3 regions of the Desulfitibacter alkalitolerans DSM 16504 genome follow, and region 1 is predicted to be linked to each of the others. Evidence: riboswitches for the same ligand, from Rfam matches in the RefSeq annotation. Region 1 holds a riboswitch; each other region holds the start of a gene.
The links. A riboswitch is a leader RNA that binds a small molecule or an ion and turns the genes downstream of it on or off. The one in region 1 is predicted to bind glycine.
Positions count from the first base shown of each region.

Region 1 (5,436 bases):
GTTGCTCCATCATATACACTGGCATTTGCAGCGTCCATTCCAGTTAGCTCGCAGATTAAGGTCTGATATTCAAATATGGCCTGCAGGGTCCCCTGGCTGATTTCTGGTTGATAGGGAGTATAGGCTGTATAGAACTCTGACCTTAAAAGCAGCTGATCGATAAAGCTTGGAATATAGTGTTCATAGGCTCCAGCACCCATAAAACTGGTTAGTTCATCAAGGCTGCGATTTTTTGCCGCTATTTTTGTCACATGCTTTCTAAGCTCATACTCGGACATCCCATCTCCAACATCTAGTACTGCTGCCCTTCTAATATCTTCTGGTATATCATGGAATAGCTCTTCAATTTTGCCGTACCCAATGCTTTGCAGCATCTGGTTTTTATCTTCCGTTGTATTAGGACTGTATCTCATTACTCCTCCTCCTTGAGAAATTCTTGATATTCCTGGGCTGACATCAAACCGTCCAGTACAGATAAATCCCCTGCCTCCATTTTTATTATCCAACCATCTCCATAGGGGTCAGTGTTAATTAGCTCTGGAGAATCCTCAAGGGCTTCATTAACAGCAGTCACTGTTCCCCCAAAGGGTGCATAGCAATCAGATACTGCTTTCACTGATTCTATATTTGCAAAGGATTCTCCACTTTCAAAACTGTCACCAACCTCTGGCAGCTCAACAAACACTACATCCCCCATTGCTTCCTGGGCATGAAATGTAATCCCTATAGTAACTTCCTTTCCGTCCACTCTAATCCACTCATGATCTTTTGAATACTTTAAATCAACTGGATACATTATAAATTTCCTCCTTTTTTATAAAATGGTGTGGCAATAGTAACTGCCTTTTTCTTCTTACCCCTAATATCAATTAGTAGTTCTCTACCAACATTAGCATACTCTACTTTTACAAGGGCATTACCTAAATTCTTATTTAGAAAGGGAGCGGGAGAGCCTGTAGTTACAAAACCAACCTCTTCCTCATTAACGAATACAGGATAATCTGACCTTGCAATTCCCCTGTCAACCATCTCAAAGCCAACAAGCTTTCTGTAAACTCCCTCCGCCTTTTGCTTTTTCAGGGCTTCTATTCCAATAAAGTACTCCTTTTCAAGAGCAACAAATTTACCAAGCCTTGCCTCTAGCGGGGATATATCCTCCCCTAGCTCGTGACCATACAAGGGCATGCCTGCTTCAAAACGCAGTGTGTCTCTGGCTCCAAGACCAACAGGGACAATATTTCCAGCCCCCGCCATGAGTATCTTTTCCCACAGGTCAAGTGCATATTCTGGCTCAAAGTAGATTTCAAAGCCGTCTTCTCCTGTATAACCAGTACGGGAGATCAGACATTCAATGCCATTTACTTCCCCATACTCCCAGCAATAATATTTAATATTACTCAAGTTTATATCAGTTATTGACTGGAGTATCTCTAATGACATGGGCCCCTGTATGGCCAGCTGGGCAGTGTTATCTGATTTATCTGTGATTTCCACTTTCCCTGCTTTATGCTGCATCATCCATTTAAAGTCCTTTTCCTTATTGCCTGCATTTACAACAAGCAGGAATTGGTCCTGGGCCATTTTATAAACAAGCAAATCATCTACAGTTCCGCCCTTTTCATTACATAAAATGGCATATTGAATCTGACCCTGGTTAAGTTTTGAAACATCATTTGTAACCATTTTTTGAACAAAGCCCAGGGCATCCTGGCCCCTTATCCATATCTCACCCATGTGGCTTACATCAAATAAGCCGGCTTTTGTTCTTACTGCCATGTGCTCTTCAATAATACCCTGATACTCAACTGGCATATGCCAGCCACCAAAGTCAACCATCTTGGCTCCCAACTTTACATGAGCCTCGTATAAAGGTGTCAATTTTAATTCCACTTTGCTGTCAGCCTCCTTTTTTATTTGCTTTATAATAACATTCCCTGTATACTCACCCCTTTCATTAAAATTATGTTTTATGACCAGCTTTGGCTGCGGGCACCACCTCTCTTTTTTAAAAAATTTTTTTCTTAATTATGAGCATTTTTTTATATTTTTTAAAAAAGAAAAAAGACAGCGTTAAGAAAATAGCTGTCTTCCCTGTCCTGAAACCTGAGAGATTGTCCGACATAACACATATGTCGGTTTCCCCTTGGGTGTTTTCTTTAATTAGAAAACTCTCCAGAGATGTGTCCTTTTAACGGTTCTTTTGCCTGAAAGTTTCAACAGTCCCTTAGCAATAAACTGCTTTGCTTCTTCGGCGCCTTAATAGGTCTCTCCCGCTAAACCTCATCCACCTTTATTTAATTATTATTCATTATTTCAAGAGCAACCTCAACTGCCTGCTGCGCACTGGCTCCATATGCATCAGCCCCTACTGCTCCTGCATAGTCTCTTGTAAGGGGCCCACCACCAACCATTACCTTAATGCTATCTCTAAGACCTTCTTTTTTCAAGAGCTTAATTGTCTCAGGTATAACAGGCATAGTTGTGGTCAGCAAGGAGGATAGGGCAAGAATGTCAGGCTTATGGCTTTTGACTTCGTGAACAAATTCCTCTGGGGAGACATCTATACCCAAGTCAATAACTTCAAAGCCTTTACCCCTTAACATCATTATTACTAAATTTTTCCCTATGTCATGCAAGTCACCAGCCACTGTGCCAATTAATATTCTACCAGACATGGACATCTCTGACTTGGAAAGGTATGGTTTTAGGACATGGATTCCTGCATGCATGGCTCTTGATGATATTAAGACCTCAGGAATATATACCTGATCATTTTTAAATAAGACGCTAACCCTATCCATACCCTTTAGCAAACCACAGTTTAGAATGTCTATAGGATTATAATCTCTCAGAAGCAAATCTTCCACAAGTGTTCTAACCCTGTTGGCATCCCCTTCCATAACTGCGTTAAGAATGTATTCATACTCTTTTGCCACAGCACTCCCCCCTACTTATAAAGCTTTCCTCTTATATTGACTGGGAGTAACTCCTTCACTCCTCTTAAACACCTTGGTAAAGTAGCTGGGATCTTCAAACCCAATTTCATTGGCAACCTGCATTATGTTGTACTTTGGATTCTTCAACAGTTTTTTAGCTTCTTCAATTCTGATTTTTATTAAGAACTCCATGATTGTACATCCCAGCTCCTGCTTGAAAATTTTACTTAGATAACATGGACTGAGATATACAGCCTGGGAAATGTCATCTATAGTGAGTTTTTCAATGAAGTTAGCTTTCATATACTCGGCTGCCTTCTGAATAACCTGAAGATTTTTTATATCATCACCATCATCTACACTATCTACAAACTTTTGAGTGATTTTTAAAAGCCACAAGCAGAGATCTTCAATGTTATCCAGCCTCATCATTTCATCAATGTATCTTGAATTCAGACTGAGCAGACTTTTTAGGTTAGCTCCACCCTCTACAGCTGCCCTTGACATGACTACCAGCAATTCTAACGCCCTAGTCTTTATCTCCTGGATATCACCAGGGTACTTTTGCAGTATATCTGCCAGCAATTCATTTAAAACCCTGTAGGTGCCATCCCAATCACCATTTCGAACCTTTGTAACAAGCTCCTGCTCCTTTTCAAGGGCATAAACTCTATTTGAACGGGTCTCTATCTTTTTAAAGGCTTCTTCCAGCTGCTTCCTGGCAAACATTTCTTCCCCAAGGCGTGCCTGCTGTTCACTTATTTCCTTTCGCTGCTGAAGTGTGATAAGACTTGTTTTCATCAGGTGATTTGCTACAACAAATAATAGGTCTGCAGCTCCCTGAACCATTTGGGGAGAAACTACCGCTAAAGATTTTGTTGCCTCTGTTAATTCGCCTAAATCCACGCCTAACCCCAAGCACATTTCTTTAATCTCTTCAAGAAAGTAGTCCTCAGGCTCCCACATCAGCACCTGGGCACAAATAATTGCCCCTAAATACTTATCCTCCAGCATTAATGGTGCAGCCCAACCTACCAGACCTGCGTGGCAGCGAAATATATATGGTTCACCATATTTTGCGGCCTCTTTACCTGCTCGCTCATAAGATCTTTGACATTTTTCAAGGCCTTTTGCCGATCCTCGTACAATCTGGCACAATTTACAATCTTCAGGAAATTCCGTCGGAACAATGCGCCCTTCACCCTTGACGTTTACAATTACGGCCCTTAATCCTGTGGCTTTTTTAAAAGAGCTTAATATTTTTTGGAGAATTTCTTCTCCTATAAGACTTCTTAATTCTATAGAATGCAGCATGGGCAATATCTCCCTTTCTACTGGTGACTTTCCACTAACTTTATGTTACCCATTATAGCATTCTATATTTCTTGCAATTTTCCTTCTTTTTATGAAACCTTACCACAGCTTCTACTGCCCAAAACCCATGGCCATCATAAATTCATCCTGAAAATCAGGTCTGCTTGACAATTCTATATACCTGATTTTGTCAGCAATATAATCTGCCCTTTCTTTTTCTTTATCAGACGCCAGGACCATCCTGGAGCCAATTCCAGCTGCATTTCCCACCTGTTCAATGTCAAGCTCATAAGGCAGCAGGTTTATTGTTTTAGCGCTTTTCACCTGTATATAATTACCAAAGGCCCCGGCCAGCAATACACGGCTAATATCCTTAAATTCAATACCTAACTCCTTGGTCAAAATCTTAATGCCTGCATAAATTGCACCCTTAGCAAGCTGCAATTCTCTAACATCCTTTTGTGTTAAAACCACATTCTCCATTGCATGCTCAGCTTTATACAGGACAAAATCAAAACCATGTTGACCCTCGACAATTCTACTTTTTAATGTTGCTGGCAAATGGGGCACTTCGTCTGGCGGAAGTATTCTTCCTCCTTTATGAATTATACCAACATTTACTAGCTCGGCAACAGCATCCACAAGGCCGGAACCACAAATACCTATGGGTTTTGCATCTCCTATAACTTCAATATATACGTCATCTGTAATCTCTACCTTTTCTATAGCACCATCAGCTGCCCTCATGCCTTGCTTGATCTGGGCACCTTCAAAGGCTGGGCCGGCTGCTGCTGAGCAGGCTAATAACCTTTCCCTGTTCCCCAGGACTATTTCTCCATTTGTCCCAATATCTACAGCCAACAAAATGTCCTCACTTTTTTCTAAAAAAGTGGCCAGGACAACCCCGACAGTATCAGCACCCACATAACCTGCTACATTAGGAGTAGTATACAAAACAGCCTCTCTATTTGCATTAATTCCTAATGAATGGGCTCTTAGTTTAAGTGAGTTCTGGAAAACAGGTATATAGGGAGACATGGCAATATTAGTTGGGTCTGAACCCACAAGGAGATGCTGCATAACAGTATTGCCAACTGTAGCCACACTATATATGTTTTCTTTATTGATCCTGGCATTAGTCGTTAGATTATTGACTATACTGTTTAATGTTTCTATTACTTTGCTT
Region 1 is NZ_JHVU01000021.1:78,822-84,257, forward strand. Features, by position in the region: gene gcvPA (aminomethyl-transferring glycine dehydrogenase subunit GcvPA) at 1-413, opposite strand, end outside; gene gcvH (glycine cleavage system protein GcvH) at 413-796, opposite strand; gene gcvT (glycine cleavage system aminomethyltransferase GcvT) at 796-1,890, opposite strand; glycine riboswitch at 2,183-2,283, opposite strand; gene K364_RS0101650 (corrinoid protein) at 2,295-2,936, opposite strand; gene K364_RS0101655 (PocR ligand-binding domain-containing protein) at 2,952-4,250, opposite strand; gene K364_RS0101660 (ASKHA domain-containing protein) at 4,362-5,436, opposite strand, start outside.

Region 2 (5,436 bases), on a different contig from region 1:
AGCCTCTAGAGTGATTGGATAGCTTCCTGACTTCTTCAGCTACTACCGAAAAGCCCCTGCCATGCTCACCGGCTCGTGCGGCTTCTATGGCTGCATTTAAACCAAGCAGGTTTGTTTGGTCAGCTATGGTTCTGATTGTGTCTAATACTTTCTGTGTTTCATTAACATCATTTCTGGCCTCGTCTGCTGTACTTTCCAAATTCTTGGCATTTGAGGCTACCTCAAGGGCGCTGGCGGAGATCTCTTCAGCAACTGCAGAAACCTGTTGAATTTGGCCTTGTATTTCTATAATGGCATTTTCAACTAGCTGTTCCTGTTCTAATTTTTCAAGATTTGCAATTATAACTGCACTTGCAAATTTAACGGGATATTTCATAATATCCTTATCCCCAGTAATTCCAATAACACCTATCCTTTTACCCTTATAATCAATAGCTACATTGTAACCTGCTCTAATGTTTTCCATGGCTGCCTCTTCTTCTTTAGAAACACCATATTCATCCATTACTCCAGACATTATTTTAGCAGCAATTTCATGTCGCTTCCCTTCCCGACCTGGTATTGTTGATACCAAAACTATGCCATCATCAACAAATATTGTGGCATTTTCACCAGTTTCAGCTGCCAGCATGTCCACCATTTTTTGACCAATTTCCTTATGAATCTTCATACTAACCTCCTTGACCTCTATATATGTATTTATTTATCCTATATTCTACACATGAGTTTATATACCTTTTTTTACATTCTTTGACAATAATTTTTTTTCTAAATATTTGTTAAATAAGCAGTTGATATGGATTTCCGGTGCTTTCCTGTGGATATTTAGTAATACCTCTTCATATGAAACTTGATAAGCTAATAAATACCTATCTACAACAGGCTGGGAAACAATAAAAAGTATTCTTTAAAAAGTGTGCTTTCATAAATACAATCCAATTATTCTAAAGAAAGCTGTTTAATAATACCCATTAATAAAGTAAAATACATTTATAGTGCTAAAAAAAGTTAATCTTTCTTGGCCAATGGGGGTTTATATGTCAGGTAGAGCTTTGCAGGTTACTCAAAATCATAGTAGACACACATTAGTTTTCATGGGTATCTTTATTTTTCTCATATCTGTAGGAGAGGGTATGACAGCTCCTGCAATTCCCCTTTATGGAGATGAGCTAGGTGCTACATACAAGCAGCTTGGGTTTTTAATGACTGGATATTCAATTGCCTATGCAGCAATGACAGTTTTTTCAGGAAGAATGTCAGACCAGTATGGACGTAAAAAAATACTGCTCATGAGCATTATTTTGTCTATATTAGCCTCTACTGGGTATTACCTTGCCACAAGTCCTATGATGCTATTAGTCTTTAGGACATTAGAAGGTATGAGCAGAGGTATGCTGTGGCCGGTGGCTGAAGCTATAGTTGCCGATAATACCACCTTTGAAGGTAGAGGCAAGGCAATGGGGCATTTTTCTGCAGCATATGGTGGTGGGGTGGCTACAGGTACTTTAACAGGTGGTTATATTATGGAATACATGGGTTTGACTCAGGTATTTCCCTTTTACCCCATACTTGGAATTATTGTATTTGGGACGGTCCTGCTGGGTGTAAAAGAGGCAGTTGGAGAGGCCCATTACGGTCACGGAAATCCACGTCAGGGCAATATGAAAAATCTTTACCTTGAAGTTAAGAAAATCTGGCCAATATGCTATGCTGGTTTTGCATATGCAGGCTTTTTATATTCCCTTTGGGGTTTGTTATCAAAAGTAGCAGATACCTTTGGAGTTGCTCATCTAGGCATAGGAGTCATTTTTACACTTTTCTGGTTATCACGCTTGAGCTCCTTTATAATTTGTGGGAGGGCTATTGACTGGTTCGGGCGTAAAAAGGTATTCTTGGCCGGCATAGTCTTTTGTTCCATCTCAGCAGGCTCCTTTCTTATAGCCAGTGAATTCTATATATTTTTATTTGCTGCCCTGCTAGGTGGTATAGGAACAGGGATAGTTTTTCCCTTGAGTATAACCCTTGTAGCTGACTTTACCTCGCCTGAATATCGGGGATTTGGCATGGGTTTCTTGGAATTGGTAATGGGCATGGGCATGATTACCCAAACAGCCATTTCAGGTATACTGGGAGAATTAGCAGGGGTGCACATGACTTTTTTCTTTACCTTTTTTGTAATGTTAATTGCCCTGCCCATATCCCTGTTTTTTGTCAAGGAACCCGTTGCTGAATACAGGAATACAACTTACAATTAAGTAATACACATTAGTATAAAAACTTTGGTATTATTTTTTACTTTAATGGAAATATGGATAAATTTTTATAAAAGGTATTGAGAAGTTCCATTGTTAATGGTAGAATATCACTAAGTTAATGAAAGTTAGTACAATTACATATTGGAGAATGACAAATACGGGAGAGTTCTTCGAAAGAACACCGAAGGAGCAAGTTTTGAGTTGCCAATTCAAAAACGAAACTCTCAGGTTATGGGACCGTATTTTGACTCAACTCTGGAAAGCGTTCTGACACCGAAGGAGCAAAACAGGTTTTAAGCTGTTAATCTCTCAGGTTTTAAGACAGAGGAAAGGCGACTAAGTTCGTTGATTCTCTGTCTTTTTTGTTTGTTAAATTTTTTTACACTTAAGATTTTTACATTTAAAAGTATGGATATTTAAACAGGTGATAGATGATGAATTTTCTTCTTGTAACAAACAACCCTTTAGTGGAGAAAAAATACGGTGATTTTACTGAGAAAGTGGATGGTGTTTTATTTGAGGTTCTAACAAGGGTTCGTGATTATGTTCATAAGGGTCATGGCTTGTTAATGCATCCACTGGCAGGCAGTATTAAACCCAATGAAACGCCCTACAGGTCCCTGCTAATTACCAGGGAACCTCTAATAGGGAAAATTGACTTTAAATCTTTAGAACTGATAGAGAACTCCTTTATTGCGTATAAAAAATTCGTCCATACTGGGTGTCAATATACTGAAAAAGTCCTAGAGGATTATCAAAGTATCGATCTGGAACTAGTTAAGTCAGCAGTGGAAAGCTTACAAAATTAAGTAATATATTATCTGCAAGGAGGTTGGGAAAGTGACAAAGGAAATATGGGATATTCTCATTGTAGGAGGAGGTCCTGCAGGATTAACAGCGGGTATCTACGGAGCAAGATCTAAACTTAAAACACTTATTTTAGAAAAGGGCAGACCTGGTGGTCAGGCTGCAACAACTGAAGAAATGGAAAACTACCCTGGTTTTGGAAGAGGTGCGACAGGCCCAGGTATTATGAAGGCCATGCAGGAGCATGCAGAAGACTTTGGGGTCATCATTGAAAAAGAAACAGCAGTAGATTTGGACCTTGATGGGGAGATTAAAATTGTTAGGACTAAAAAGGGTAAAGAGTTTTATGGAAAAACCGTTATCTTGTGTCCAGGTGCCAATCCTCGTTCCCTGGGCATTAAGGGCGAGAAAAAATTTGTTGGCAAGGGAGTATCATATTGTGCAACATGCGATGCAGACTTTTACGAGGATTTAGATGTGATAGTTGTTGGAAATGGAGATGCAGCCATTGAGGAAGCAATTTATTTAACCAAGTTTGCTGAGAAGGTTACTGTTATTGTTATCCATGATGAAGGCATATTAGATGCAAATAAAGCCAGTCAAGAAAAGGCCTTTGCCAATCCCAAAATTCATTTTATCTGGAATTCAGTATTAGAAGAAATCAAGGGAGATGGCATTGTAGAAAGTGTGGTAATTAAAAATTTAAAAACAGGCGAGATAACTGATATGGAAACAAATGGCGTATTCTTCTTTGTTGGTTACGTGCCAAATACAGAGTTTTTAAGAGGAAAAATAGACTTGAATGACCAGGGGTATATTATAGTTAATGAGAAAATGGAAACTTCAGTTCCAGGAGTTTATGCAGCAGGGGATGCAAACCAAAAGTATCTTAGACAAGTTGTAACGGCAGCAGCAGATGGGGCCATTGCGGCCTTTGCAGCTGATAAATACCTGGCAGAAGAAGAAAACTTCAAAATGCAGGTTTTAAATGCTCAAGGCACTGTATTGGTTGCCTTCTGGAGTCCGCAAAAAGAGGAAAGTATTGAGGCGGTTTCATTATTAGAACAAAATGTAAATCAATTGGCAAATACCAAGCTTGTGAAGATAGACCTGTACAGAAATCACCTGGTAGCAAACAGATATAATGTAGAAAGCATACCTGCAGTGCTGGTTTTTGAAAATGGCGAAGTAATTAATAGACTAAAGGGATCCATAAGTCAGGAAGTTTTAAGGGAACTTGCAGCAGGCAGAGAAACTGTTTAAGCCAGGGTTTTAGTTTAATATTTATTATAGATTTTAAAAATATGGAGGTGAAAAAGATGCATGTATTTGACAAGGAGAATTTTGATGCACAGGTATTAAGTAGTTCTGAGTTGGTTTTAGTTGATTTCTGGAGCCCAAAGTGTGAGCCCTGTAAAGAATTAATGCCGGAAATTGAAGCCCTTGCAGAAAAATATGGAGACAAAATGAAGTTTGGAAAGGTTGATGTATCTCAAAACCGTCGTTTGTCAATAGGACAAAAGGTTTTAGGATTGCCTACAATAGTCTTTTATAGAAATGGTGAAAAGGTAGCAGAGATGTCAAAGGATTTCACTGCAGAGGATGTAGAGGCCAAAATTAATGAATTATTAAAAATAAACACGTAAGGGGGTGAAGGGAATTGCGTTTGGAAGTAGGCAACATTTTTATTAATAACATAGAGCTAGCTGACAAGACAGAGGTTAAAGATGGAGTTTTATATGTGAACAGCCAGGAACTGGCGAAGATAGCTGGAAGTGATGATAGAATTGCAGATGTTCAGATTGAACTGGCAAAACCTGGAGACAAAACGCGGATTGTACCTGTAAAAGATGTTATAGAACCAAGGGTGAAGGTGTCTGGTTCTGGAAGAATGTTTCCTGGTTTTATAAGCAATGTTGAGACAGTTGGCAATGGCAGGACACATGTATTAAAAGGTGCAGCTGTTGTTACCTGTGGAAAGATAGTAGGCTTCCAGGAAGGTATTATTGACATGTCAGGACCAGGGGCAGAATATACTCCCTTTTCAACTACCTTCAATATAGTAGTATTATGTAATCCAGTTGAAGGCCTTAGTCAGCATGAACACGAGGCTGCAGTCCGAATGGCTGGCTTTAGAGCAGCTGCTTATCTTGGGGAAGTTGCTAAAGCAATAGAACCGGATGAAATTGAGGTTTATGAAACACTGCCATTAAAGGATCAGCTAGCCCAGTATCCCAATCTGCCAAAGGTGGCTTATGTATATATGCTCCAGAGTCAGGGTTTGCTTCATGATACCTACGTTTATGGAGTAGATGCAAAGAGGATCATTCCAACAATTATCTATCCAACTGAGGTCATGGATGGAGCTATAGTT
Region 2 is NZ_KK211101.1:155,940-161,375, forward strand. Features, by position in the region: gene K364_RS27600 (methyl-accepting chemotaxis protein) at 1-376, opposite strand, end outside; partial or broken gene K364_RS27940 (sugar diacid recognition domain-containing protein) at 371-670, opposite strand; gene K364_RS25685 (MFS transporter) at 1,038-2,255, shown strand; glycine riboswitch at 2,404-2,505, shown strand; gene K364_RS0112510 (GrdX family protein) at 2,687-3,064, shown strand; gene trxB (thioredoxin-disulfide reductase) at 3,096-4,325, shown strand; gene trxA (thioredoxin TrxA) at 4,382-4,708, shown strand; gene K364_RS0112525 (glycine/sarcosine/betaine reductase component B subunit) at 4,723-5,436, shown strand, end outside.
Region 2: it holds a riboswitch for glycine, as region 1 does, so the genes downstream of both, K364_RS0112510 (GrdX family protein) here and gcvT (glycine cleavage system aminomethyltransferase GcvT) in region 1, are expected to answer to the same signal.

Region 3 (5,436 bases), on a different contig from region 1:
CAAGGGGGTGCAGGTTTCCGTCACCTGCATGGGCCAGAACTCCTATGGGCAAGTTATATTTTTGGGAGATCTCCACTATTTTATTTACAATAGCCGGCATTTTATTTCTTGGGACTGTAACATCCTGTAGTGAGTAGGATGGCCTCTTGCGGGCAACGGCCCCAATTACAGTTCTTCTTGCAAGCCACAGCTGATCAACCTCTGCAGCAGACTGCGCCACCTTAAATTCTCGAACATTATTTTTTTTGCACACCCCGTGTATTGTTTCCACCTGCCCAGGCAGGTCTTCTTTATAACCATCCACTTCTATTAACAATATGGCTGCGGCATCCCTTGGCAAGCCTACCTTTGTGTGGTCCTCAGCACAGTTAATTAACAAATTATCCATCATTTCCAGGGTAGTTGGAACAATACCTGCACCAACAATATCAGCAACAGTATTGCTGGCATCCTCTATTCTATCAAAGGAACACAGCATGGTTTTTTTAGCTTCCCATATTGGTGTAATGCTCACTATTATTTTGGTGAACACTCCTAAAATACCTTCAGAAGCTATCATCAGCTTGGTTAAGTCATATCCATCATTGGTAAATTTATTTTTACTTCCTGTAACAACCACTTCACCTGAAGGCAGAACCACTTCCAGTCCTCTAATGTATTCTCTGGTAACACCATATTTTAAGCACCTTGGACCACCTGCATTTTCTGCAACATTGCCTCCTATTGTACATACCTTCATACTGGCTGGATCCGGTGAATAGTAATATCCATAAGGAGCAAGAAACTCTTGAAAATCAGCATTAACAAGGCCTGGTTCAACTACAGCCAGGTTGTTTTGGGTATCTATTTCCAACACCCTATTCATCCTTGTTAAATTTAATACAATACCTCCCTTATGAGGTACAGTGCCACCGCTAAGGTTTGTTCCTGCTCCCCTTGATATTACAGGAAGTAAGTGCTTGTTTGCCAGCTTTATAATCTGTGCAACTTCTTCAGTGCTAGTTGGAAAGACCACTGCATCAGCAGAATACTCTGTTAAGGTGGCGTCATAACCATAGTCAAAGCACTCATCCTTTTTTGACAAGACGTTTTTTGGCCCTACAATACTTTTTAGTTCTTCCATGAGAGCTGATGAAATCATACTAAACCACCTTCCTTACTCAACAATAGTTGTTTAGGGGCAAAAAGCTCACGCAGACCATGTTCCAATTTATCTATTGTTTTGATATGTGAACCAATTCCAATTTTTTCATGGGCTATTTTGCCATCCAGCATACGAACAGTTTTAAGCAGGTCCTGGTCAAAAGCCTCCAGCTTGTTGGTATCACCCTCCACAAAAAGATCAATATTAACCAGTCCGCTGTGAATTATTAACTCAAGCTCCAGGCCTAACTCTTTAGTTTTATTCTCCAGGAATTGAGCCATGCTTTCCAGCTTGGAGGGAAGCACATTTATATCATAAGAGGTTTGCCCCTTGTAAAGGTCAGCAGCCCCAAAATATTTCTGCCAGATAAGATTACTCTCATCTTCCTGGTCAATAACTGCAATGGATTTTACTCCAAACTTTTTATAAGCAACTTCAACTTCTGCCCTTTGACGATCAAGTGATTTTGCAAAGCCTTCTAGCTCAGTTAAGACTGCTGTTTGACCAGGATTTATCCCTGGCAGTCCAATTTTTCCTGCCAGCCCAGGGGTAATTACCTCATTGCGAGCTGGATCTAACCTCCTGGCTGCAAGACTCTGGGCAGCACCAATGGCATCAGATAAGGAATCAAATCCGCATATTAACATCTTTCTTGCCTCAGGTTTAGGCAGCAGGCGAATTATTACCCTGGTGACTATACCTAATTGATTTTTGGAGCCAATGAAAAGGCTCATCAAGTCAAGGCCAGAAACGTATTTGATAATCTTACCACCAAGGACAATTACCTCGCCTGAGTATAAAACAACTTCCATGCCCAGGACAAATTCTCTCCACCTGCCATATCTGGCAGAATTAAAGCCTATGGTGTTGTTGGCAAGGGCTGTTATCAAAAAACTGTCATAATCCCAAATAGACACAGGCGGAAAATAAAAGCCTTGTTCCAGGAGCTGCCATTGCAAGCTATTAAGGGTCATTCCTGTCTGCACAGCTGCAGTTACATTATCCCTGTCAATTTCAATTAGTGCATTAAGCTTACTTAAATCAAGGACCAGTTTTTTTGCATTTTCCTCACTCAGATCATGATTGGGCTTTTCCCTGATGGTTATCTGGGCGTTAGCATTAGAGGCCAGCTTAAGCACACTGCTAACCTGATCTGTGTTTGCTGGATAAACCACCACCTTGCCTTTGTTCTCTTCCACATTTTCCTTTCCCACAACAGCAATTAACTGATTACCAAGGCTTTGTTCCATTGTATCTCCCCTCGCTAAATAGTTATAAGAACCTTGATTTTTATTAAAATAAAAAAATCAAGGCTGTACACCTTGACCCCTGAATTTAGGACTAAAAGGCAAATACACAAAGTACTTCGTATTCTGCATACCATTTCTTTTGCCTTCCCCTGTCCTTTTGCCTGAGAGAGTTAATCCTTCGGCGCTTGCACTACAAGTCTCTCCAGAGGCACGTCCCGAGCTGGTCCCATCACGTATATACTTGTGAACCTGAGAGTTTCAAGCCATAGACTCTTGCCCCTTCGGCTGGCACAATTCACCAATTTCCCAACCCTTTCATCCGTTTAATATTCTGTTTATTTCATTGTAGTTTACATTTCTGAAAAATGTCAAGAGTTTTACTATTAATATGTATTACAATTAACATAATAAAAATAAATGCAGATTAAGAGTTCAGCATTCAACTATAACCCAACCCTATCATTTTAACCTGCTTAGTATTAAAGCTGTGTAAATCTTTACAGCATCATAAAAGGATAATGGATCAAGTCCTGTAGATTCTGACAGCTTTTTTAGCCTGTATGTTAGGGAGTTGCGGTGAAGAAATAGCTTCTTGGCAGCCTCACTAACATTTAAGTTGCTGTCGAACAAAGCTATTAATGTTTTTTCCATCTCCTGCCGCTGCTTGGCTTCAATATGTTCAGCATTTGCCAAAAAAGAAGTAATCAGACTGCTCTTTATATTATCATCCATTGTGTCCAGGCCTTTTTCTAATAACAAATCTTGAATATGAAATACCTTTGCTTCATCATTCACCTTCATGCCAATTTTAATTGCGTCACATGCTTCTACATAGGAGGCCTTCAGATTCAGCCAGTGGATCTGCGTTGAACCAATTCCTATTACAGCATTAAAATTATGCTCACCTAATTTATTAGACAGCTCATTCATGCTTTTTATAAATGCAGCTTTGCTGCGCTGCTTATCATCCACTCTTTTTAAAACTACATACCTTCCGCTGCCCATATATACAATAAGGTTTTCCTTGTGCGAAAACTGGTATTCTAAAATCCTTAGAATTTCATCACTATGTATTTGTCTTTCCAATTCACTGCTCAATAAGCTTCTGTTATTCTGGCCACTAACCAGGTCAATTACAACAGCCTGCCTTTCTAAAAGAACATCTATCTCAAAGTTGCGGCCTCGCTCAATAAAAGAATCCAGATCAGAACCGAATTGTCCTAGTATAATATCTTTTATATAGTTATCCCGAGCATTTTTTTCAGCTCTAAGCTGCTTTGTTAAAAAATCCTGTCTAAACATCATTTCCGTAGTCATTTTAACCAGGGCACCATAATTTCTAATCTCTTCCGGATCACCTGTCATCCCAACTACTCCAATTATTTTATTATTAAACTCTATGGGATACAGGATTCCCGGTTGAACGCCTTTGTATTTTTTTGCTTTCTCCAGGGGAAACTCATCACTAAGTCCAGTTCCTATAACTTCATAGGCACCCTCATGAAAGGTATTCAGACGCTCTTTTTGCCCAGAACCAATTATATAGCCTTTGTCGTCAAAAATGTTAACATTAATTTTGATAATTTTCATTGTCTTATCAACGATTTCTTGTGCCAGTTCGTGGTTTAACAGCATAATACCCCTCCTTTAATATGACTATTATTTTCCTTGCAATTATAAATAATCCTTTTAAAGCAGTTTTTTAGCTTTAAAAATTTTACAGGATAATTAATTCTATTAAAGGAGAGGCTTCTTCCATGGCTTTATTCTATTTATTTAAAGAATAGTGAGGGTATCCATGTGGAAAGCTGCGGGAATAAAATAATTAATAATAATGTTATACTTAATGGTATTAAATATGGAAGTGCAGCTCTTGTAACTCTAGAAACTGGTATTTGTGCCACATCACTCATTACAAAAAGACATATGCCAAAGGGTGGCGTGATAATTCCAATTACTAATGCCAATATAAAAACTACTGAAAAGTGAATAACATCAATACCTGCCATATGCACTACTGGTAGTATGATTGGTGTCATGAGCAGGATAGCAGCAGTAGTATCCAAGAATGCTCCTACAGCTAAAGCTAGTAAGGCGATAATAATGAGCAGCCCTACCTCGCTTGTTGTAATACCTGTTAATGTAGATGCTATTAGCTGCGGCAGGCCGCCCAGGGTTAATATCCAGCTAAAGAAACCTGCAATTGCGAAAATGAACATGAAAACTCCTGTCATTTCCACAGCTTCTTTTAATGTATCCCATAACTTCCTAAGGGTTAATTCTCTGTAAACTATACCCAGTATTATGGCATAGTTTATAGCTAAGACAGCCGCTTCTGTGGGAGTTACTATACCCAGTAATATTCCTCCCAAAATAATTACTGGCGTCAACAAGGGGAAAAAAGACTTTAGAAAGGCTCTTAATACCTGCCCCCAGGGTACCCTTGTAATAGGCCAGCTTCTTCCTTCTTCAGTATATTTGGCTCTCCAGTAAACTAAACCCATAATACTAAGCCCGCACAATATACCAGGTATTATGCCAGCCAGGAAGAGCCTTCCAATAGAAATCTCAGCTGTAGCACCCAGGACAACCATTACAACACTTGGAGGAATTATAGGTCCAATTACTGCAGAAGCAGCAGTAAGTCCTGATGCAAAATCAGTAGTGTACCCTGCCTTTTTCATCATCTTTAATTCAACCTGCCCTAATCCCCCAGTATCACCAATAGCTGTACCAGACATTGAAGCAAACAACATACTGGCTAACGCATTGGAATGGGCAATTCCCCCTGGAAAACGACCAACCAAGCCAACGGCAAAATCAAAAATCCTATCAGTTACACCGGCACAGTTCATCATTCTACCTGAAAGCAAAAATGCTGGTAATGCTAGTAAAATAAAACTAAAAAGCGATCCGGTCATTCTATGACTAATGATTTCTATAGGTGCAGCTGGATTTAATATAAGATAGCTTAAGGAGGCAACTCCCAGGGCAAAAGCAATGGGAGCACCTAAAATCATAAAGAGCAGAAATAAAAATATT
Region 3 is NZ_KK211103.1:260,065-265,500, forward strand. Features, by position in the region: gene K364_RS0117815 (FAD-binding oxidoreductase) at 1-1,141, opposite strand, end outside; gene K364_RS0117820 (FAD-binding oxidoreductase) at 1,138-2,394, opposite strand; glycine riboswitch at 2,534-2,610, opposite strand; gene K364_RS0117825 (CdaR family transcriptional regulator) at 2,854-4,029, opposite strand; gene K364_RS0117830 (TRAP transporter large permease) at 4,167-5,436, opposite strand, start outside.
Region 3: it holds a riboswitch for glycine, as region 1 does, so the genes downstream of both, K364_RS0117820 (FAD-binding oxidoreductase) here and gcvT (glycine cleavage system aminomethyltransferase GcvT) in region 1, are expected to answer to the same signal.